DNA from 3 places in the Paenibacillus sp. FSL L8-0340 genome. Region 1 is predicted to be linked to each of the others. Evidence: riboswitches for the same ligand, from Rfam matches in the RefSeq annotation. Region 1 holds a riboswitch; each other region holds the start of a gene.

Region 1 (7,583 bases):
TAGGAAGCGGAAGGAAGAAACAGGGCGCTCGCAGGAACAGTACCCTTCACTTGGCTTGGGCTTTCCCACATTAGACGCGCTCTGGCATCCCCTTGATTCTCGTAATACTCCACTTTAATATCATATAGCTGCCCGGCATTCAGGCTGATGCTTCCCATGCGTTCGGTTCCACTCTGTTTCATCCAGCTGTCAATCACAAGACTGTCATTGACCCAAACGCGGATGCCGTCATCTGAAGTAGTATAGATTGTGTACGTTTCACTGTAGAGCGGCTTAATCTTGCCGCTCCAGCGTACGGAGAAGAAATCGATGCCGATTGCAGCATCCGGGGTGCCTTGACGCCAATTGAAATCAAGAATGGCGTCGTTACGTACAAGTGCCGGAGTGCCTGACAGCAGCATATTATTGAAATATTCTGCCTTTAGTCCATTCTCAGCAGGTGCTGCTGTCGGTGTTGGCACTGGTGTTGGTGCTGCTGTCGTTTGCACCGGTGTTGGCGTTGGAGCTGGCATCGGTGTTGGTGCTGCCGTTGGCATTGGTGCTGGCGTCGGTGTTGGCGTTGGTGCTGGCGTCGGTGTTGGTGTTGCCGTTGGCACCGGTGTTGGCGTTGCTGTCGGTGTTGGCACCGGTGTTGGTGCTGCCGTTGCCGTTGAGGCTGGTGCTGCTGTCGCCGCTAAAGCCGGTTTTGCAATCAGGCTGAGTGTACTGTCCAATTCTGTCTGGCTGGCAGCAGCTGCCCCGGCATTCACAAACAATGCGCTGGCCGGAACCGTCACTTTGGCTTGGCTTTGACTTTGCCACATTAAGCGGATATTCGCATCGCCGGCATTCTCGTAATACTCAACCTTGATGTCGTACAACTGACCGCCTGTTAAAGCGATGCTTCCGGTACGCTCGGCTCCGCTCTGTTTCATCCAGCTGTCAATGACAGCTTTACCGTTAATATAAACGCGGATACCGTCATCCGAAGTGGTAAAAAACTGATAAGTCTCACTATACGTTGGCTTGATTTGACCGGTCCAGCGGACGGAGAAGGAATCTATACCGATTGAAGGATCCGGCGAACCCTGGCGCCAGTTAAAATTAAGCAATGCATCATTGCGCACCAAGGCGGGCGTACCGGAAAGCGTCATGTTTTTGAAGTACTCTCCCTTAAGTCCGCTCACCACAGGCGCTTCCACTGAATCATTAGAGTCAGGCGTTGGTACAGGTGCTGGCGTAACCTTAGGTGTTGGCGTTGCCGTAGATGTTGCCGTTGGTGTTGGCGTCGATGTTGCCGTTGGCGTTGGCGTCGGTGTTGCCGTTGCCGTTGCTGTCGGTGTTGCCGTCGGTGTTGGCGCAGTGGCCGGTGCACTCCAACTCTTATATTGATCCCGGGTCAGTGTATAGCTATCGCTCATGAAACTCTTAATCGTAGTTGTGCTGTTTTTCTCATAGAGCATTTTTCCCCAGTTCATCATGAAAACGAAATTTTTCTGGGAGAGCTTCAGTTTGGCTGTGCTGGGCATCTCACCGTTCTCACCAATACCTATCGGTTTACCGGCAGCCAGACTAAGCAAACTGTCATAGTACTTATTCATATAATCGTTATCATATATATCTGCTGCAAGAACATCCACTTTGCTAGCGCCCGGATAGGTCAGCGCATAAGGATCGGACCAGGCATTCGGTGCATTAGGGTTCCATACCCACAACAGATTGTTTAATTGATGAACGTTCACGAAACGGTCATACATAATATTCCACAGTTCAGCAAAATTACTTTTCTTCCCCCACCAGAACCAGTTGCCGTTCATTTCATGATAAGGTCTCCAAAGTACAGGAACGCCCGCATCCCGCAAGCTTTTAAGAGACACCGCCACTTTATCCAGATCCGTGATCAGGCTGGCGTATTCTGTCGTGCCCGGCGTTACATACCTGTTAAATTCCGCTTGGGTGAGCGGCTTCTGCACATTGGACCAGAGGTACGCCGTCCCCGGCAGATTCTGATGAAAGGTCATTGTGACAATGCCGCCGTTCTTGTACCAGTTGATCGCGCTGTTCACCACATTCTTGCGCTGCGAAGCAGCCGTACTCTCCGACTGGCCGCTAATTACGCCAAGCTCATATCCGTGAAGAGCAGCATATTCTCCGCTTGTTCCCTTCAGCTTGTTGCTGAATTCATCCGGGCTCTCCAAATAATCGTGCTGTCCAGTGATAATCCCTTTTCCGGTAATGGAATAGAGGTTACTAAGCAGCTTGACAGCTTCGGCTGAAGCGTCCGGATTAACCGGCACTGCTGTGCTTGATGAGGCTTCTGCGGTTGAAGGCGACAGCCCAAACCCTAAAGGCACAGTGGTTAACAATATGGCAAGAGACAACAATGTGGACAGCAGACGAGACTTACGGTAAGTTTTCAAAATTATCTTCCTTTCGGTAGCCAGGCTGCCACTCTTGCGAAGGCCCTATGGCTTTGCGTCCCTATCTTTCGATTAGGTTTGCCTTGTCGTTTTGGAAGGATTTATCCCTCTTACCGTAAGTATCGTCCCTATGAAGTTTTTATTTAGAGCATTAATAAAAATAGATTAATAAATGGTTCTAAATGCCTGTTTTAGATTTGCAACAATTGGTTAAATAGATTATTTAGGCCTACGAGATAAACTGTTGCAAAGCTATATCTTCCCAATCCAAGGTGATGCGGATGTTATCCTCTTCTACCAGTTCCGAACCGGTCTGTACCTCAATAAACTCTACATCCGTCAGCGCAAGGATCGCATGTTTGGTGCCTTCCGGTATACGAACCACATCTCCTGCCTTGACATTATGCATCTTCTCATTAATCACAATGCTTGCTTCACCGCTGACAAATGTCCAAATTTCACTGCGTTTATGGTGCAGCTGGTAACTGATATTTTTACCCTCTTCGATAAAAATCCGTTTGGTCAGCACTTCATTTCCCTCATCGTATTTCACATAATCTATGACTTTATAATGGCCCCAGCGGCGTTCTTCGTACATCGGTCTTTGTTCAAAAGACTTCAGCACTTCCTTGATTCTCGGACTCTCCGCTTTATGGGTAACCAAAATCCCGTCCGGGCTGGCAGCGATAATCAGATCCTTCGCACCGATCACCGTAATCGGAATATCCAGCTCATTAATCAGGCATGTGCCTTCGGAATCCGCCGTCACGAACCCTTTGCCTACATGATTGCTGTTCATTTCTTCAGTTAGCGTGTTCCAGGTTCCCAGATCCTTCCAGAACCCGGCATAAGGCTGAACTACGATTTTCTCCTCTTTTTCCACCACTTCATAGTCAAAGCTGATGGAAGCAAGCAGTTTGTACTGCTTCTGCAGTTCCTCATAGTTCAGCGGCAATCCCTTACGCTGCAGAATATCAAGCAGATAACCCAGGCGGAACGCGAACACGCCGCAGTTCCAGAGGGCATTCCGGCTGATCAGTTCCTCGGCCTGCTCACGGTCAGGTTTCTCCTGGAAGTGGCTTACCTGCAGATAGCCGCTTGCTCCCGCCTCAGCGCTGGTAGGAATGATGTATCCGTATTTTTCTGAAGCATGTTCGGGTACTACACCCATTAGCGCCAGGTTCGCTCCGCTCTCCTGCATCGTTTGCTCAAGCTGCACTACTGTATCGAAGAAGGCGGCTTCCACATAAGGATCGACCGGGAGGATGGCCACGGTCTCGCTTGGCGAAACGCCTTCCATGGAATACAGGTAGGCTGCTGTCAGGGCAATCGCCGGAAACGTATCGCGGCGTTCCGGCTCAACGATGATAGGCACCTCGCTGCCAAGCTGGCTCTGAATCATTTCCACCTGGCTGCGGCCGGTAGCCAGATAAGCCGAACCCGACATATTAGCTTCCTCCAGCTGCCGCCATACCCGTTGCACCATGGATTCCGGTTCCCCCGTTGGGCTCTCAAGTACCTTCAGAAATTGCTTCGAACGTGAATCGTTAGACAATGGCCAGAGACGTTTACCTGAACCGCCTGATAGAAGTACCAGTTTCATATGGAACCCTCCTCATTATGTGTTGACGCAAAAATATCGGATTGTTATTGTGAGCTACGAGCTAAACAGCAACCTCGAGATGCTAGAATGTTTATAGCGCGCTGTTGCTGCGCGATAGCCTTCAGATACAACTGTTACGGGAGTCACTGCAAGGAATGTTTGGACTTTCGGCCGCTGTTGTCTGCAGATTTCTTGATTTATACCGCTGTCCGCGGTGGAAATCCGCAGACAAAGGCGGACGCATTCGCTCCTACAGTTCCAAAATTCCTCTCCGTTCCATTCCATAACAGCTTCCTTAGATGGATTCCAGCTGGGCTATGCGCCCTAGCAAGACATTCACGCCCGCGGCTTGCACCCGCAGGCGAAGCTCCCTGCTAAAGATCCGGCATTGCCGCTTGGTTGGCGGCAGGTAAGAGCGAAGTGCTTTACAGAGCTGAGAACTTAGCAGAGCAAGCTTGAGGCTTAGACCGCACCAGCCACGCTGGCCGAATACCCGCTCAGTCCGCCCATTTGCGGGCGTCCGACGGAATGGTACTCCAGGCCGGTGCCTTCGATCTGCTCCTTGGAGTAGACGTTGCGGCCGTCGATCAGAACCTGGCGGCGCATACTGCCCGCCAAGCGATGCAGGTCGATATCCTTGAACTGGCTCCAGTCGGTCAGCAGGCATACGGCATCGCTGCCTTCTGCCGCCTCTTCCGGCAGGCCGCACCAGCGGAGCTGCGGATGATCGTATTGCATTTTGAAGTTATCGGCGGCAATCGGATCATAGAGCTTCACTGTAGCTCCCTCCGCTACCAGCGCTTCGACGATTTCCCGGGCAGGTGCCTCGCGTACATCATCGGTATTCGGCTTGAAGGCTAACCCCCAAATTCCGATAACCGCGCCGCGCAGGCTGCCAAGCGACTCATGAAGTTTGGAAATAATCATAAACCGCTGCCCTTTATTCACCTCAACCACCGATTTCAGCAGCTTGAACTCATAGTCCACGTTGCCGGCGATCTGGATCAGTGCATTGGTATCTTTCGGGAAACAGGAGCCTCCATAACCGATTCCGGCCTGCAGGAAGCTTGAGCCGATTCTCCGGTCCATCCCCATGCCTTCCGCCACTTCGGTTACATCAGCTCCCACTTTTTCACAGATGTTGGCAATTTCGTTGATAAAGGAGATTTTGGTTGCCAGGAACGCGTTCGATGCATATTTAATCATTTCCGCACTGCGGATATCCGTTACGAAAATATTTTCAGTGAAGCCTTGATGAAGCTGGCGCATCGTTGGCTCCAAAAGCGGATTATCCAGACCAATCACAATCCGGTCAGGATGAAGCGTATCGCGGATCGCCGAGCCTTCACGCAGGAATTCAGGAGCGGAGACGATATCGAAGGGATGATTCGTGTGGGAAGCAATCAGATTGCGGATTTTCTCATTTGTGCCAACCGGTACAGTCGACTTGGTCATGATGATTTTATAGCCTTCCATTGCTTGCGCAATTTCTTTGGCTGCTCCCTCGATATACGTTAAATCCGCTTCGCCGCCCGGCAGGGAAGGCGTTCCAACAGCAAGGATGACGATATCAGAAAGGCGCACCGATTCCTGCAAATCCGCCGAAAAGGATAATCTGCCCTCACGGAGATTCATTTCGATCAATGCCTCAATACCCGGTTCATAGATGGGGGATTCCATCCGGTTCAACTTTTTGATTTTTTCCTCATCCTTATCGACACAGATGACATGATTCCCGTTAAGTGTAAAACATACGCCAGATACAAGACCGACATAGCCGGTACCGATTACTGCCAGCTTCATATAATCATCCTCCTTTAAGAAAATTAACGTAGGCCTGTTCCACATACTGCTTGAACTGAACCATAAACGTCTGTTCATCGAATTTATGCGCATGCCCCATAATCTTGCTGATGTCCCACGCATAGGACTCCACTTCGTGGATAGCCTTCAGCAGATCATCCACTTCCTGATTCTGAAAGAATACGCCATTGACATAAGGAACTATGGTATCCAGCGCCCCTCCGGCCTGATAAGCAATGACCGGTCTTCCTGCGGCATTCGCCTCCAGGGGCGTGATTCCGAAATCTTCTTCTCCCGGAAAAATAAACGCCCGGCATTTCGACATCAGGCCCGTAACCTCTTCATCCTCCAGCCGGCCCAGAAAAGTGACATTATCTTTGGCCATTCCCTCCAGACGCTTACGGTCCGGCCCGTCGCCGACGATATAGAGCTTAAGGCCATTCCGGCTAAAAGCCTCCACTGCCAGGTCGATCCGTTTGTAGGATACAAGCCGCGAGACGATCAGGTAATAGTCGCCGATAGAACTGGAACTTGTGAAGCGGGCTGTATTGATCGGCGGGAAGATCACATCGGCATCCCTATGGTAATAGTTCTGAATCCGCGTCTTCACTACGGAAGAGTTGGCCACGAACTGGTTTACATTTTTGGATGTCCGCTGATCCCAGGTCTTGAGCCGCTGCATATAGACCTTGAGCAGTCTTTTGAACAGTCCGGAATTCGATTGCCGCTCCATGTACGTGTCATAATCCCAGGCAAAGCGCATTGGCGTATGACAGTAGCATAGATGAAACGTGGATTCAGGAACCTTTATGCTTTTCATAAAAGCACTGCTGGAGCTCAGGACGATATCGTACCCGCTAAAGTCCAAATCACGAATGGCCATCGGATAAAGTGGCAATACCCCTTTAAAATTGGCCTTCACTCCCGGGATCTTCTGCAGCCAGGAGGCCCGGATATCCGCATCTTTGAGGTTGTCGGTCAGGCGGCTTCCGTTAAACACCGTCGTGAAGATCGGAGCCTCCGGATACATGTGGTGAAAGACCTCCACAACTCTTTCCGCTCCGCCCATTTGGATTAAGTAATCGTGCGCTATCGCAATTTTCATGTAAATCATCCTCAAAGTTTTATGGAGCAGCATCATCAAGTAGTGAATGCATGGAAGGAACGGTGCCCTTAAGCTTTAGCATTGTCCGGAAAAACAGCTCAGGTTGCGGCGAGCAATCCTTTGTAATAAGCGACGATGTCCTTTACCGTATTCTCGATGACAAAATGCTCTTTTACCCGCTTCATTCCACTTTCGGCCATCCTTCTTCGCTCTTCGGGATGGTTCAGCATCCAGGTGATGGAATCTGCAAGTACGACTGGGTCTCCAGGCTGGATCAGCAGCCCCGTTACACCGGGAACCACAATCTCTACCGGGCCGCCTTCATTGGAGGCGATTACCGGCAGTCCAGCCGCCATGCCTTCGACGATAACCTGGCCGAATGGCTCGGGGGTAATCGAAGTGTGAATCAGCAAATCAGCAGTTTTCATAAGGCCTTGTATGTCATCCACATGACCCAGCAGTTTGACGTTGGTAAGCCCATCCTGCTGCATCTTCTGAATTAATTCCTGTTTATATTCCTCTTCCCCGAACAGAGCATCACCGGCCAGCCAGAACTGGACACGACTGTCATCCTTGAACGCTTTGGCGGCCTCCAGCACGATATGCTGGCCTTTCCAGTGCGCCAGCCGGCCCACCAGCAGGACGTTGAAATTCTTCTGGTCCCGTCTGCCGA
Region 2 (7,583 bases), 610 kb from region 1:
TTAATCCAATCTGGCCAATTAATACATTTTGGTTTGCTGTCAATCCTGCGCCATTCATGCTGCCGGCAATGCTAGCGTTTTGAGAAGTCCGAGCATCGAGTAAACGTGTCATACATCAAGCCTCCCATAGTTTTTGAGATATGGTATGCAGCTAATTCAAAGAGTTCGTCCGCAGGGAGGCAATCATTTAGAGACAGCTAGCCGGTCAGGATGAATGTGTAAACGGATTCCAGAGGGGACCACAATATGTAGAGATTGCACGCGGGGGATATCGGTTACACGACAACGTTATTTTGAGGTAATGGCATAGGAGAAGGGAGGGGGAATTGCCTCCCTCCTATCATTAAATAAAAAACGGGAGTAAAAACAATGCAGTGATGGCACCAAAAGGAATCCGTCTCTGGATAAAGCGGCGTCTGGGGAAAAAGCCTGGATGGAAACCGAATTGTCTGTAGGTAGAGTTTTGCGCAGGCATACCCTGAAACATCTCGTTTGTAGGAATAGCAAGAGTAACGAAATCCTGGTCTACATGGGCAATAAACCCATCATGAGACTGGCCATCCGTAGTAGTTACACCAACGTACTTATTCATGCAACTCCAAGCGACCTGTTGATAATTATTTGCGTCCATAAAATAATACCTCCTCAGATAAATACATCCTGACAACAGTCTATGGACTATAACCTATATTGTTGACGGCGAATGCCCATTAATTATTATTTGATGTATTACATTCTTAAGGAGAGAATGCTCATTGATTTTCTTCTTTGAAATTAAGGATAATGTCACTCAATTGTTTAGGGTAGAGTATCTATGCCTGTAACCAAAAATTTGGCCAAGGGACTAGATGAGTTTCCCGGAGTCTTAGCCGTCATTTGACCTTCCCAAACAAGGCTCATGTATCCATTCTTCAACTCGTAATAATAAACGCTATCGCTGTGCAGGAAATACCACTTAGAATAGTCATTTTCAGTGTAAATAAAACTAGTCATAGGGCCTTCCGGATGCACAGTGGAATAATAAAATTGAACCCGGGGAAAACCTAACCCAAAGACTGCGCAGTGCGAATAGGAACATAACTCACGTTCTTCCTGACGAAAGGAGAAGGTAACTCATCCTGTAACGCCCCGTTTACATTTAGTTTTAGGGGTTAGCAGCATTCGCTGTACCGCCGATTGAAAAGTTACACATTACAGTAAAAAACAAAAATATTGTTTTCTTTAAGTTAATCCATCCTTTACTTTTTTTATTTAGACTTGCTGATTTGGAAAAAGTTGCAGCATGAAGCAAAGCCGGAGCCTAAACCTTGGAATAGCCATCCATCCATCTGGCATTTCTTCTACCGTTGAGAGAAACTTTACAAAACCTGATTGAACCTTATAATGAGTAGTGAAGCGCCGCAAAGATCATACAGAACCTAATTGAACCTTATAGATAGGTGTGGGTTACGCTCACAATGTTTAAGCCGGGGGGGGGATCCCTTCGCCATCATCTCAAAAAACTAAATGCGGCGCGGTTTTCCGGATTTCCGGTGGACTGCGTCTTTCCTTTGTTGCAGAGAGGGGGCAGGATGTTATGCGATGCCTGACGATACGGCAGCCTTGGGCGACGCTCATTGCGCTTGGTGAAAAATCATTCGAGACCCGTTCCTGGAGAACGGCTTACCGGGGTGAAATCGCCATTCATGCCGGTTTGAAGATTGATAAGGCAATATGCCTACAGGAGCCTTTCCAATCGGTGCTCGCCCGTCACGGTCTTACAGCTGACAATTTGCCTGCCGGAGCGATTATAGCGACAGGTTCGCTGATAAACTGTTATGAAGTTACAGCTGGTATGGCTGAAGAAGGCTGGCCCTACGGCAGCGAATATATCTTTGGAGATTATAGGGAGGGACGGTTTGCCTGGGAACTGACGGGGGTCACTCCTCTGGAGGGGAACATTCCGGCCAAGGGCCGACTGGGCTTCTGGGAGTATCCTGTTCCGGCGGTCCGGTGAAATACAAGTATGAAAGGGATACCGCCCGGGTATCTTTTTAAATATAGGGCTTTGTGTATCTTTATCTCTGCCGGAGCCAATCAGGTTGTTCAGGAAGGAGCGTATGCATAGGAAATGGGCAGTCTTCTTATTGCGTGGCTTTGCATGTTATGTTTATTTCTTACGTTTAAGGATAAGGTAAGCCGGAGAATTCTATATCCCGTGGCGCTGGTAGTTATTTTCGGCACATTGGGCTATTGGAAGGTTTTAATGTAATTTATAGCAGGTACTTTATTCAGGTCTTGCCGACTCCCATGGCGAGGCCTGTTTTTATTCTTCAACGCTCCAAAGTCTATAGGCTTGCTTGAGGGCCGGATTTGATTTTGTACTGTTCCTCATAGCTGTGGTAGCCGGAGATATCGAGTCCCAGGTATTTGCGCATATGGATAGCGGCCTGTGCAGCGATGACGTCATCCAGCAGCAGCATCCGTTCATGATATCCCCGGCATATAAATTTGGCCTCGATGCCGACCTGGAGCCGCTGCTGTTCATAGACTTTAACTCCGCGTTTCCTCATTTCGGCGCGCACATCCCTCAGATCGGCAGTAGCCGCATTCGCAGCAGTACGGAGAACATCCATGTATGGGACGGGGGTCCGCAGTTGTGTCGACATAATGGCTGAATCCCGTTCAAAGGCTGATAAAATCAGCGGAAGCAATATATAGGATTTGACCAGTGTATTATCGTTACTCTCCGCTCTATGCATAAATTCAATCACCTCTAATAAGAACATATATTCGTATTTTAACCGATTATTCAAAAATTAATCAATGGAATTTCTAAACAACTGAAACAATGTGACATAATTCACAAAATAATTATAAGAATTATTTTATATTAAAATTGAAATAATAAATATTGAAAAATAAAGCTCATTAAAAAGGAGAATTGTGATGAATTATGAGGGAAGTCTCCGCCGCGGGTTGTTGTTCGGGTTGTTTTTAAGTGTTCCACTATGGATGTCCATGATCGGCTGGGTTCAGCTGTTATAAAATATACAAATCCTAAGTCCGGCCGTTGCCCGCTGACTTATGTAAATTGACAATGACTAAAAACTGCTGCCAAGAGCTGGCGACAGTTTTTTTGCTGTTTCGACATGAGTTGAAAAATGGTTCGAATATACTAATTTTTAATATTGAAAATTTGTTTTATGTGATCGGTGAATACAACGAAACCCTTATGTGTTGCGGAATTGAGGACTTTTTCAGAGAATCTAGCAAAAAAAATAAGGAATAGATTGACAAACGGAGGGGTGAAGAGATAGACTGATTCTAGTCCGAAAGTAACAAAAGTCATAGACTACATAGAAAACAACTGTTACCAACTTCTCATGTATAATCGCAAACCGTTCGAAAGAGCGGGACGCAAAGTCAGGAATCTACAGCACTCTAAAGGTGCCACGATCGTCCGGCCGCCATGAAGCTAACCCTTCTTGGCGGTCTTTTTGTTGTTACGGGCTAATCTGTGCATTCATAGAATAGTTACATAGGAGGTACATATCATTGTTGAGGAAAAAATCATTAGCCTTGATTCTGACGGGGGTTTTAACCGTCGGCAATATGCTTCATCCGGGGATCAATGCAGAAGCGGCGGCAAGTATGCCGTACACCCCAACACCGGTGCTGGGAGTCGCCGGGAATTTCAACGCCTTTATCTTTGGAGATTTTGCACAAAGCAATGACCAGATCCACGGACGGCTCGCTGCTGCAGGGAACATTACTCTTCAGGGATATGGCGTATCCAAGGATGCTGTGGGCGGAGATGTGCTTATCGCCGGCAAAGACATCGACTTTTCAAATGGAACAGTTTATGGCACCTCTGTGTATGGAGGCAGTATGAAAAGTTCAGGAGCCGATCTTAAAGGAGGTAAGCGGCAGGATCATCCGATCGATTTTCAAGCTGAGGAGCAATTTTTGATTCAGCGTTCGAGTGAACTCGCTGCTCTGAAACAAACGCAGCCCTTTGTCAGAGATGGAGGGAAAATGACGATTAACGCTCCGGATTCCTTTAATGTCATTCATTTGACTGCTGCGGATTTGGCGGTTACCAACGGTCTCCAGTTCAATATTGCAGGAAACGCCACGGTAATTATCAATGTAAGCGGGAATAAGGTCGTCATTCCGGATTTTCAAATGTGGAACGGAAAATCTCATAATGTGTTGTTCAACTTCTACGAAGCTTCTTCTGTAGCTAATGGCAACACGACCATTGAAGGCTCCATGTTAGCGCCTCATGCCTTTGTGGCGTTCAGCCGTGCTGAGCTGCATGGTACTCTTATTGCAAAAGGATTCAGCGGTTATATTCAGATGCATCATCATACCTTTGAGGGAACGGTGCCGCCAGTCGGGCCGACACCGACACCAACGGCGACACCGACGGCGACGCCAACACCGACACCGACACCAACGGCGACACCGACGGCGACACCGACGGCGACGCCAACACCGACACCGACACCAACGGCGACACCGACGGCGACGCCAACACCGACACCAACGGCGACACCGACACCGACGGCGACGCCAACGCCGGTACCAACGCCAACACCAACACCAACGGCGACACCGACACCAACGGCGACGCCAACACCGACGCCGATACCGACGGCGACGCCAACACCGACACCAACGCCGACGCCAACACCGACACCAACGGCGACGCCAACGCCAACGCCGGTACCGACACCGACGCCAACACCGACACCAACGGCGACACCGACACCAACGGCGACGCCAACACCGACGGCGACGCCAACGCCAACGCCAACGCCGACGCCAACGCCAACGCCGGTACCGACGCCGATACCGACGGCAACGGCGACGCCAACGCCAACTCCGGTACCAACATCAACACCGACGGCGACGCCAACACCGACGGCGATACCAACGCCGACACCGGTGCCAACACCGGTGCCAACACCGGTGCCAACACCAACACCAGCGCCGATATCGACGACGACGCCAACACCGACGCCGATACCGACGGCGACGCCAACACCAACGCCAACACCGGTGCCGACACCAACGCCAACACCAACACCAGCGCCGATACCGACGACGACGCCAACACCGACACCGATACCGACGGCGACGCCAACACCAACGCCGGTACCAACACCGACGCCAACGCCAACGGTGACACCAACGGCGACGCCAACGCCAACGCCGGTACCGACACCGACACCAACACCGACACCGACACCAACGGCAGACCCAACGCCAGCGCCGACAAGTGTAACGCCAACGGTAGACCCAACGCCAGCGCCGACAAGCGTAGCACCAACGGTAGACCCAACGCCAGCGCCGACAAGCGTAGCGCCAACGGTAGACCCGACGCCAGCGCCGACAAGCGTAGCGCCAACGGTAGACCCAACGCCAGCGCCGACGAGTGTAGTACCAACGGTAGACCCAACGCCAGCGCCGACGAGTGTAGCACCAACGGTAGACCCGACGCTAACGCCATCTCCGACACCAACGGTGATTGGTACGAATGACGATCAGGAGATTACGATTGATGAGGATCCGCTGCCTTTGGGCCCTGTGACCACACCTTCGTCTGTGCAGCCAACGCCGGAGACTACTCCAGTGACTGTCCCAGTACCTGCTTCGGTACCGGATGAAGAAGTTATTCTTGATGAAGAAATACCGCTGGGTCCTGTGGATCCAGCCGAGAGTCTGCCGCAGACGGGTGAAGCCAGCCCGGCACCTTATTATATTACCGGTCTCGCTATTGCCGGAGTAGGTCTGCTGCTGAGCAGAACGGCAAGAACCAGCAGACGAAAACGCTGAGGCTTTCATTGAATCACACTAAGGCCAATAGCAGTCTATAAGCTATGTTCTTAACATAATTCAGGCCGCTTTCGGAGAGAGAATCCCCGGAAGCGGCCTTTTTATACGGTGTTTACTACGTTTTAAGGGTTATTATACAACAATCGTTTAGATTTCAATCATCTGTTATACGTACATTTCTCGCAGGCGAGGCTACCATGTTATACTATGCAGAAATCATTGCGGAGCCCGCATGATGGTGACTGGAGTATCCTACAGCTACGAGAAGGAAAGGTGAGAATATTCATGTGGAGTGTAATTATACTGGCGATTATTATCGTCATTGCCGGAGGATTAACCTATGCGGGTTTCTTTTTCTATGGAGTGGCGATCCATCGGGCACCTAAGGAGTTTTTGGCGACTGCACCTGCACTGAAGGTAGAGCCACCGGTGGCCGGCGCATCCTGGGGAGAAGGGGCGGAGTGGATCGCCCGGCAGAGCTTCCGGAATGTTGACATGAGCTCAGAGGATGGACTGAAGCTGCGGGGTTATTATCTGCCGTCAGAGCGGGCAGCCGGACGTACAGCAATCGTTGCCCACGGCTATTCCGGCAAAGCAAAGGATATGGGGGCCTACGCCAAGATTTATTATGAAAACCTGGGCTATAACGTGCTTATTCCCGATGCCAGAGGACATGGTGAAAGCACTGGCAATTACATAGGCTTTGGCTGGCCCGAACGCCGGGATTATGTAAAGTGGATCGAATACATCATTGAAGAGAATGGGCCGCAGGCGCAGATTGTGCTGCATGGGGTGTCTATGGGCGGAGCAACGGTGATGATGACCGCGGGTGAAGAGCTTCCGCCGCAGGTGAAGGCGGTTGTTGCCGACTGCGGGTATAGCTCAGTCAAAGCACAGCTCTCTTATCAGCTCTGGCGGATGTATCATCTGCCAAGCTTTCCCTTCGTGCAGATTGCCAGTCTGATTACCCGGCTGAAAGCAGGCTATTTCTTCGGTGAGGCATCAGCGCTGAAGCAGGTGCGTAAGGCACGGGTGCCGATCTTGTTCATCCATGGTGATGCCGATAAGTTCGTACCCTATGCCATGATGGACAAAGTGTACCAGGCATGCCGCAGCCCCAAGGACAAGTTTGTAGTGCATGGCGCAGGGCATGGACTTGCTTATGATACGGATAAGGCGGGATATATCAGCAAGGTAAGTGAGTTTGTTAACCGGTACGTGAAGTAGTCCAATAACCCCCGGAAAGTAGACTCGCCTACGTTCGGGGGTGTTTATTCCCTGAGTCGATCGAGTGTATTAGTTATGTACCTGTTGATGTATTGCGCAATGTAATCACATGATCATTAAAGAATCATCTCTCTATCGCTTTGTACTTTACGATAGAAAGATGATTCTTTTAAAGATGAGCGAAGCATATTGATAAGATGTTCTAATCGGTTTCATTGTAAGTGATTACTTTTGAGAATAATTCGAACTGTTTATCTTTGGTGTATTTATTTGTTATTTGAGCTTCATAAGTGTACGAGAGTCCATTATGACGAGCATATATTAATAATGAATCATTTATGTCTGTATAGAGAAGCTCGAGACCATTTACAGTTTTTGTGTTCATGTTATTAGCAAACTCTACTTCAATGCCGCTTACAGAAAGTGTAGCTACTTTGTCGCCCTCATATGGACCATAAAGCAACTCAATGCTTTTATCATAGGCTTCTGCTTTCTCTTTTTTACCCTTATTGTCGGTGTAAGTTATTATAACT
Region 3 (7,583 bases), 2.1 Mb from region 1:
ATCCAGACTGCTGTTTTTCGATTCTGCTTTTACCGTTGGATTGTGCCGCAGGTTATTCACCGTAACAAACATAGAGAAGAAGATCGTCAGCTCGGCGATTTCCGGAATCATGGACTGTACATAAAGGGTTGTCTTACCGGGGTCAATGCCTACAGACAAATAATCGAGCATAATCTCGCGGATATGGCTGCGGATCAATTCGGGTCTATCGAAATGGGTCGTCAGTGCCTGAACATCCGCCAGAAATACATAGGATTCATATTGATCCTGCAAAATAACCCGGTTCTGCAGGCTGCCGGCGTAATGGCCAAGGTGAAGTTTGCCGGTAACCCGATCTCCTGTGAGTACACGTTCTTTCATCGTTAAAAAACCTCCTGGTATAATGTTGTTGTGTAGAAATTATAAATCGCCACCACCAGCCATCCTCCATGGCCATCACCCCCTTATCAATACAAAAAAACTCCGTCCCATAAGGACGAAGTTGTCGTTGTACCACCTTAAATGACCGTCCCGCTGCATGAATTGCAAGCGTTACAGTCTTCGCTATACGGTGCGGAGATCGCTAAATACATGATCTCGAGACCGCTCCCTTGATAACGGCGGGATGCCCGGCATTTCCCTACAACATTGTAGCCGACGGTTCGGGAAAGCAACTCCAAAGTCCATTCGATCATATGCCGGACACCGGTTCGCAGCTACCACCGGCTCTCTGCAAGTCCTCTCACATATGTCTACTTACTCTTCTTCTGTGTTGTTGTTATATATGTATATTATTACCTGATCCATGGAGATTGGTCAATGCTTTATTAGATTGGGGCAGGAAAAAGTATCAATTGTGATAAGATATTTATCAAAGAAAGCCGAGAACACCCAACCTTCTATAGGTTGGGGATGAATCGGTGTTTTTTGCAAAGAAAACGAACGTATGTGCTATAATATCCCTATATACTTCGTCGAAAGGAGGTTGTGTTGGCATGCTCATTCATAAAGCCTATAAGTATCGCATCTTTCCTACAAATGAACAACAGCAACTCATTCATCAGATGTTCGGGTGTTGCCGTTTTGTGTTCAATCATTTTTTAGGTCTATGGAATGATTCCTATAAGACGAAAGGCAAAGGCTTATCCTACAATCGTTGTGCCACACAACTTCCTGCACTCAAACAACAGTTCGAATGGTTGAAAACCGTGGATAGCATTGCTTTGCAATCATCGGTTCGAAACGTGGCAGATAGTTTTGATCGGTTCTTCAAAAAACAGAATCAAGCTCCACGTTTCAAAAACCGTAAACACCCTGTCCAAAGCTACACAACGAAATATACCAACGGCAACATTGCTGTGGAAGAACGTCTACTCAAGCTTCCCAAGCTGGGATGGATGCCCTTTGCCAATTCCAGAGCTTTAGAGGGACGCATCCTGTCTGCAACCGTTCGCCGGAATGCGTCTGGGAAATATTTCGTATCCATCGTCTGTGAAGTTGACGTTAAGCCCCTGCCTCAAGCCAGCAAAGAGATTGGTGTTGACCTTGGCCTTAAAGAGTTTGCCGTCTGCTCCGATGGATTTCGGGTTCAAAATCCCAAGTGGTATCGCCATTTCGAAAAGAAGTTAGCCTATTGGCAACGCCGTATGGCTCGCCGTAGCAAAGGCGGCTCTAATTGGCACAAAGCCAAGCAAAAGGTCGCTTCCATTCATGAGAAGATCGCCAATTGCCGCTATGATTTTCTGCATCAGCTCACAATCAAACTGATTCGCGAAAACCAAACGATCAGTATAGAAAACCTTCGCGTGGCGAATATGCTCAAAAATCACAAACTGGCAAAGTCTATCGCCGATGCGTCCTGGAGTGAGCTCGAACGTCAAATCTCCTACAAGGCGAAATGGTACGGACGCACGGTTAAGATTTCGGATACCTTTGCCCCGACCAGCCAAACCTGTTCTGTATGTGGCTTCATCAACCCCGAAGTGAAGAACCTTTCAGTGCGGCAATGGGTCTGCCCAGGTTGTGATACAACGCATGATCGTGATGAAAATGCCGCACAGAATATTATAATGATGGCGGTTTAACCGTCTTGCAAAGAACTGTGGGAACCACAGGGATCGCTTGGTGTACGATTTTTCACATTTGAGAAAATCGATGCATTTTGCTTCAAGGAAGCAATGACCCAAGAATCCCCCACCTCTACAGGTGGCGGGAGTGTTCAAAGACAATAAATGAAGAGGGATGCAATTACATAAATATTCGGCTGTAATGATAATGACAAATTGCTTGGTATTATCGAGGCATTTGATTTTAATCAGAAAGTAAATATGGTATCGGTCGGCTATTTTTTGGAGCAAGCCCATTGGGGGAAAGGCATTGCTTCAGAAGCGTTATCCCTATTGATAAGTTATTTGTTTAATAATGCGGATATCAATAGGATTCAAGCTGAAGTAATGCCTCCCAATAGGGCTTCCAAAAAGGTACTGCTGAAAAACGGCTTTATGAAAGAAGGGACTTTGAGACAAGCCAATGTATGGTCAGGCAAAGGAATCGTCGATCTTGAAGTGTACAGCATCCTGAAAGATGACTACATCAGCAAACTCAAGGTTTTTTCACTTCTATTTTTGGCAGAGCAAAGCTCCAGTTCACATCGGTAAACCTTTTATCCGTTATGACCCGGCGGAGCGTCAGCTCCTCGGGCAGTTCAGTCATGCCTTTGGCAATAAGATAGGCTTCATTCACATGATTGCCCGTCTCACCGAATGTGACTGTCTCATCCATAGTGAAACCACCTCTAAAGATAACTTTGTATTCCTTTCCTTTACCATCGAGGGCGACCCACTTGTCATTGGCAAATCTGTTGGTGAATTCGCCGCTGACCGACATCCAGCCGGATATTCCCGGTTCATCCTTAATTTCTTTGATCTCCATCTTGTTCACCTTCAGCACATCACCTTGAGCACTAAATACTGCGGGTTTCTCATTAAGCTCATGAGGATGGAACGTCACTGAATCGTTAGACTTGACGGGACTATTGTAACCATCCAGGATGAACCGTACTTGCCGGCTGTCATATGGAAGGCTCTTGAAATAGTAGGTCCAGTGCAGCTTGCCGGCTTGTTCTGTTGATCTGACAGTGTAGCCGAAGGAAGTGTCGGTAATATATCCGGACTTGTAACGGTTGATTCTTGAAACTTCTTCACCTTTCTCATCCTCAAAATGGAACATGAGCCCAAGAGCGTTATTAAGATTGGCAGAAATAAGGCTGGCTGCCTCTCCAGTAAGCGAGGTGTTGAATTTCAGTGTGACACCTGCAGGTGTATGCATTACTTGATCCATCTCCAGCTTCATCCCATCCGGAGTTTTATAGACATGGTCCTTCAAATCTGTGGTTACCGATAATGCCTGTGCTGCGGTCATATCTGCTTCATAGCTAAAACTCCAGTCTCCGGCGACTACCTTTTCTGTTTCACTGTTTGAAGCCAGTTCATGAATATTGCCTTGAATAACTACGGTGCTTCCTGGGCCTTCATCAGGGAATACGTAAGTCAACAGCAGAGAGGCTTGACCAGAGTTTCCATAAATGTCACTGGCCAAGGGCATGATCTCTTTCAGTTCTCCGATGTTGTGTCCTTGTTCATCATGGATTTCCAATTGGCTGGTATTAAATTTGGACATTGCGTCGTTGGCAGCATGTCCGGTTTTATCCGTAATGCTAATGTTAAGCACCAAACGGGTAGGATCAGCCACTACGTCCTGCAGGACAAAGGTATAGCCTTTATCGGTTTTCTCTATGCCAGGCTGCTGCACCACTCCGAGTATTTTGGCGTCCAGAAGACCAAGCTCTGCCCACTGGTTGGCAAGGAGGAACGGCTTCTGTGGAGGGTTGGACAGCGTCTCTGACACTGTACCTGATTTGCCTATAAAGAACAGTAATGAAGCAATTCCTATCACTGCAGCAACAGTGCTGCCCCACTTTAAACCTCCTTTTAGGGTGCGGCCCGTTTGCATTCCGGATATCTCGGATAATTGTTGCCCGGAGGCAGGCAGTATCTCTGTATTGCGAACTTGTTCCATAACGCGCTCTGTGAAATCATCAGCTAGATTAGAGCTTGTATACAATTGTGAATCCGTCAATAGATCGTTATCAGTGCCGGACAAGTCATTGTGATTGGTGTAAGCCCATTTTTTCATTGGAACCCTCCCTGGATTTCGACCATTGTTTCTTCAGCTTTTGACGGGCGCGGTGGAGACAATTTTTGACCTGATGCATAGGCATTCCCGTTATCGCTGAGATTTCCTCATAGGATAATTCATTGGTATAGCGAAGCAGCAGTACAATCCGGTATCGTTCTGGAAGCTTGGACAATTTCCGGTGCATTTCAAGCTCGTCTTCCTTACGCATATACTGCTCTTCAGGGGTTGGCCCGCGATCCTTCTCCTCCAGTAAGTTACTGCTTGTTAGGCCTGGGGATTTCCGCCTTTTCAGTGACCTGAAGTGGTTGATCGCAATGGCGTACAGCCAAGCCGCAAAGCTTGATTGGCTATGATGCCCGCGGAGTTTCTGGTATGCCTTAATAAATGTTTCCTGGGCCAAATCCTGTGCATCCTGGTGACTGGCGCCCATACCGAGCAGCAGACCATACAAGCTTGACTTGTATTTGTCTACAAGTACCGCAAAGGCCTCCCGGTTGCCCTGCAGCACTTCGGCAATGATTTGTTCGTCGTTTTCCTGTGCCTTCATCCAGTGCCTCCAATTGATTTATTTGTATATAAGACGCACCAGCGCCACAATATTTCTCACTTTTAATAAAAAAGAAAGATTATGTTCAGATCATACTACACATTGCAGGGGGAAGAGAGAATGAAACAAGACGAAGCAATCCGTCAGGTAGGCCTGGCCGTAAAGGGTGATCCGGCAGTCAGGGCGGTATTTCTGAAAGGCGCACATGCCAGAGGAGAGCAGGATGCTTACTCGGATGTTGATTTGTACTGTTTGGTCCACAGCGAGGGCTTGACAGATTTTTTAGCGCGCAGAATATCCCATATGGAGAGCTATAAACCGCTGATATTCTGGTCAAACGGATCTATGCACTATCGTAGCCAAACAGATACAGCGAACAATATTTGAATGTGAGAAAAAAGGAGGATAATGACTGCTATTGTCGAATTATAAATTTAGATAGATAATAAATACCAAAATATGTTTGTGATTCGGAAGCGCCAGCTGATGAACAAAGGCAACTCCGCCGAAAGGCGGAAGACGCAAAGCCACCGGTCTAAACCGCTCACGAAAGCGGCATGACAGCGGGGACGCTCATGTAGTTTGGTTTTTTGTTGTCTAAATACAACAAAAGGAGAATAAAAAAACATGTTTTTGAAGATTCGCCACAAATTGAGGCCAGGCTTAACGTTTATTCTGGCTGCGGTCTTGGCTGCAGGCCCCCTGATTGCCACTCCGGTCCACGCAGCTGCGAAGTACACTTTTACGGATGTCAAAACTGCATATAACATGCCGCTTGACTACAACTATAAGTTCACAGGTGACACGATCGCTTCACTGGAGAAGGATAGCAAAGGGGCTTATCAGCTGTACTTACATAACTGGAAGAAGAAGACGACGGAGAAGGTCACTTCAACTAACACGTTCAAAACGAACTTGCAGCTCCTGGGAGACAGTGTTTATTATTATGAGTCCACAATTGAAGTGACTAAGCAAATTAATATCTACCCGAAGAAGCTGGTACAGTACAATTTGAAAACCAAAAAAACAAGCGAGCTTCCGCTGGAAGTGAATAATCCGGAATTACTCGGTGTGGGTGATAAATATTATGCACACAGCAGTAGCTCATATTTTTACTTCACTAACAAAACGACGCTGGAAACCCAGACCATTAATGATCTCGGTTTTGATCAGGTCTACCAGTTTGTAGATGACAAGTTCATCTATAGCAAATGGGACACCGGCACGTTGTATCTGTATGATCTGCCAAGTTCAAAAACAACTGAGATTTATAAGCTGAAAGAAAATGAATCCTTCAACCTCGTAGCTTCGAATGGTAAAGATATTGTCTGGATGATTGACTCCAAAGAAGTGGATACTGCCGGCAAGACCAAAAATTACTTCATTTATATGACGATGGACCGCAGTAAAGCCGGAGCCCCTGTTAAAGTATTGCTTAAGCGTGAATGGGTAATTGGCGACCGGAATGATCTATTAATCGTGGGTGACAATTATGCGGTGTTCTCGGAAATGATGAACAATAAACTGGTAGCCCGCGGAGTGAACCTCCGAAGCGGGGAACTCTTTTTGCTTGGGGAACGAAACCGCAGTGCGGACAATTTTGTGTATTTTAATAAAGACACTTTGATCTCACGCGACGCGAATGACTTTATTGTGCTTCGTACAATAGTCAGAAGGCCCTAAATAAATTTTTAGAAACTATCAAAAAATGCAATTTGATGATAGCAGGAAAGCGGTAAATCTTGGGTATCAACCTATTTCCAATGAATCCCGCAATCACAAATTGAAAAAACAACTAGAGGAGTGTCGTTAAAAAATGATCGCAGAAACTAAAATGTACCCGGAATTCAACACCATCTTCATCAGCTTGCATGGATTTGCCGAATTGGCTGAAACGGTAAAAGAAGTGGAAATATTCGAGGCGTCCATGCCGACCTTGCCGATTCACGAGATGTCTCTGATTATTGACTGCAATGATATGGCGCCCTTCAAGCCGGAGATATTGCCGGTTCTGGAACGCTGCTATGTGCTGTATAACGGATTTAAACATGCGGTTCTGGTGAATCCGAAGAAAGTGGTAGCCAAATCTCAATTACAGAGAGTAGCTCCAAGCGCCGGATTTAAAGGACATTTTGTGGACACGGTGGAAGAGGCATGGGCAATCGTTAAATCCTAAATCGTATATCCTAAATCTAAGCAGAGGGTGGTCGACCATGGCTAATGTCAAAATAATAAGCACCGAAGTGTACCATCCTGCCTATAAGATCAGCAATGAGGAATTGGCTCTGCAGGCCGGAGCTTCAGCGGACAAGCTTATCGGCATTTGGGAGTTCTTTGGCCGTAAGGATCGTTATTACGCGGCGGACTATGAAGAGAGCACGCTTTATATGGCTATTGAAGCATCCAAAAGGCTATTGAAGAACTGCGGGCTCAGCGGAAGCGATTTGGATATGATCGTATTCTCCTCAGGAACACATGATTTCAGCGCTCCGACAGATGCTGCATTTGTGCACCAGGCACTGGAGGGTAAAGATTCCTGCATTATCTATGACAGTAATGCCAACTGTGTAGGTATGGTTGTCGCTGCTGACCAAGCAGCCCGATCCATGATATCCACTCCCAGAGTTAGATACGCACTCATTGTAGGGTCGGAGCAGATTGCCCGTTTCTACAAAGAAGGTGACCTGGCGTCCAAGGGCCTGTGCGGAGATGCAGCCTGTGCGGTTCTGCTGGAGAGAGTGGAGGATACGGACTCCGGCCTGATAGATTCGGCGTACTACACCAATACGCAGAAGGCGGAGGATATGCAGTTCCCTGCCGGAGGCATGACACAAATGTACGGAGAACATCTGTCGCTTGA

What was found. A riboswitch is a leader RNA that binds a small molecule or an ion and turns the genes downstream of it on or off. The one in region 1 is predicted to bind cyclic di-GMP.
Region 2: it holds a riboswitch for cyclic di-GMP, as region 1 does, so the genes downstream of both, NST07_RS02410 (collagen-binding domain-containing protein) here and NST07_RS05175 (PA14 domain-containing protein) in region 1, are expected to answer to the same signal.
Region 3: it holds a riboswitch for cyclic di-GMP, as region 1 does, so the genes downstream of both, NST07_RS14515 (hypothetical protein) here and NST07_RS05175 (PA14 domain-containing protein) in region 1, are expected to answer to the same signal.

The regions. Positions count from the first base shown of each region.
Region 1 is NZ_CP151967.1:1,132,821-1,140,403, reverse strand. It holds gene NST07_RS05175 (PA14 domain-containing protein) at 1-2,399, opposite strand, end outside; cyclic di-GMP riboswitch class I at 2,412-2,492, opposite strand; gene NST07_RS05170 (sugar phosphate nucleotidyltransferase) at 2,629-4,002, opposite strand; gene NST07_RS05165 (UDP-glucose/GDP-mannose dehydrogenase family protein) at 4,465-5,805, opposite strand; gene NST07_RS05160 (glycosyltransferase) at 5,810-6,910, opposite strand; gene NST07_RS05155 (glycosyltransferase family 4 protein) at 7,009-7,583, opposite strand, start outside.
Region 2 is NZ_CP151967.1:523,164-530,746, forward strand. It holds gene NST07_RS02390 (hypothetical protein) at 1-112, opposite strand, end outside; gene NST07_RS02395 (phosphatidylinositol kinase) at 344-631, opposite strand; gene NST07_RS02400 (ASCH domain-containing protein) at 1,577-1,996, shown strand; gene NST07_RS02405 (hypothetical protein) at 2,328-2,741, opposite strand; cyclic di-GMP riboswitch class I at 3,365-3,454, shown strand; gene NST07_RS02410 (collagen-binding domain-containing protein) at 3,538-5,823, shown strand; gene NST07_RS02415 (alpha/beta hydrolase) at 6,109-7,050, shown strand; gene NST07_RS02420 (hypothetical protein) at 7,253-7,583, opposite strand, start outside.
Region 3 is NZ_CP151967.1:3,243,453-3,251,035, forward strand. It holds gene trpS (tryptophan--tRNA ligase) at 1-360, opposite strand, end outside; gene tnpB (IS200/IS605 family element RNA-guided endonuclease TnpB) at 975-2,063, shown strand; partial or broken gene NST07_RS14495 (GNAT family protein) at 2,247-2,636, shown strand; gene NST07_RS14500 (DUF4179 domain-containing protein) at 2,581-4,173, opposite strand; gene NST07_RS14505 (sigma-70 family RNA polymerase sigma factor) at 4,142-4,723, opposite strand; gene NST07_RS14510 (hypothetical protein) at 4,844-5,110, shown strand; cyclic di-GMP riboswitch class I at 5,209-5,300, shown strand; gene NST07_RS14515 (hypothetical protein) at 5,351-6,406, shown strand; gene NST07_RS14520 (hypothetical protein) at 6,540-6,899, shown strand; gene NST07_RS14525 (ketoacyl-ACP synthase III) at 6,937-7,583, shown strand, end outside.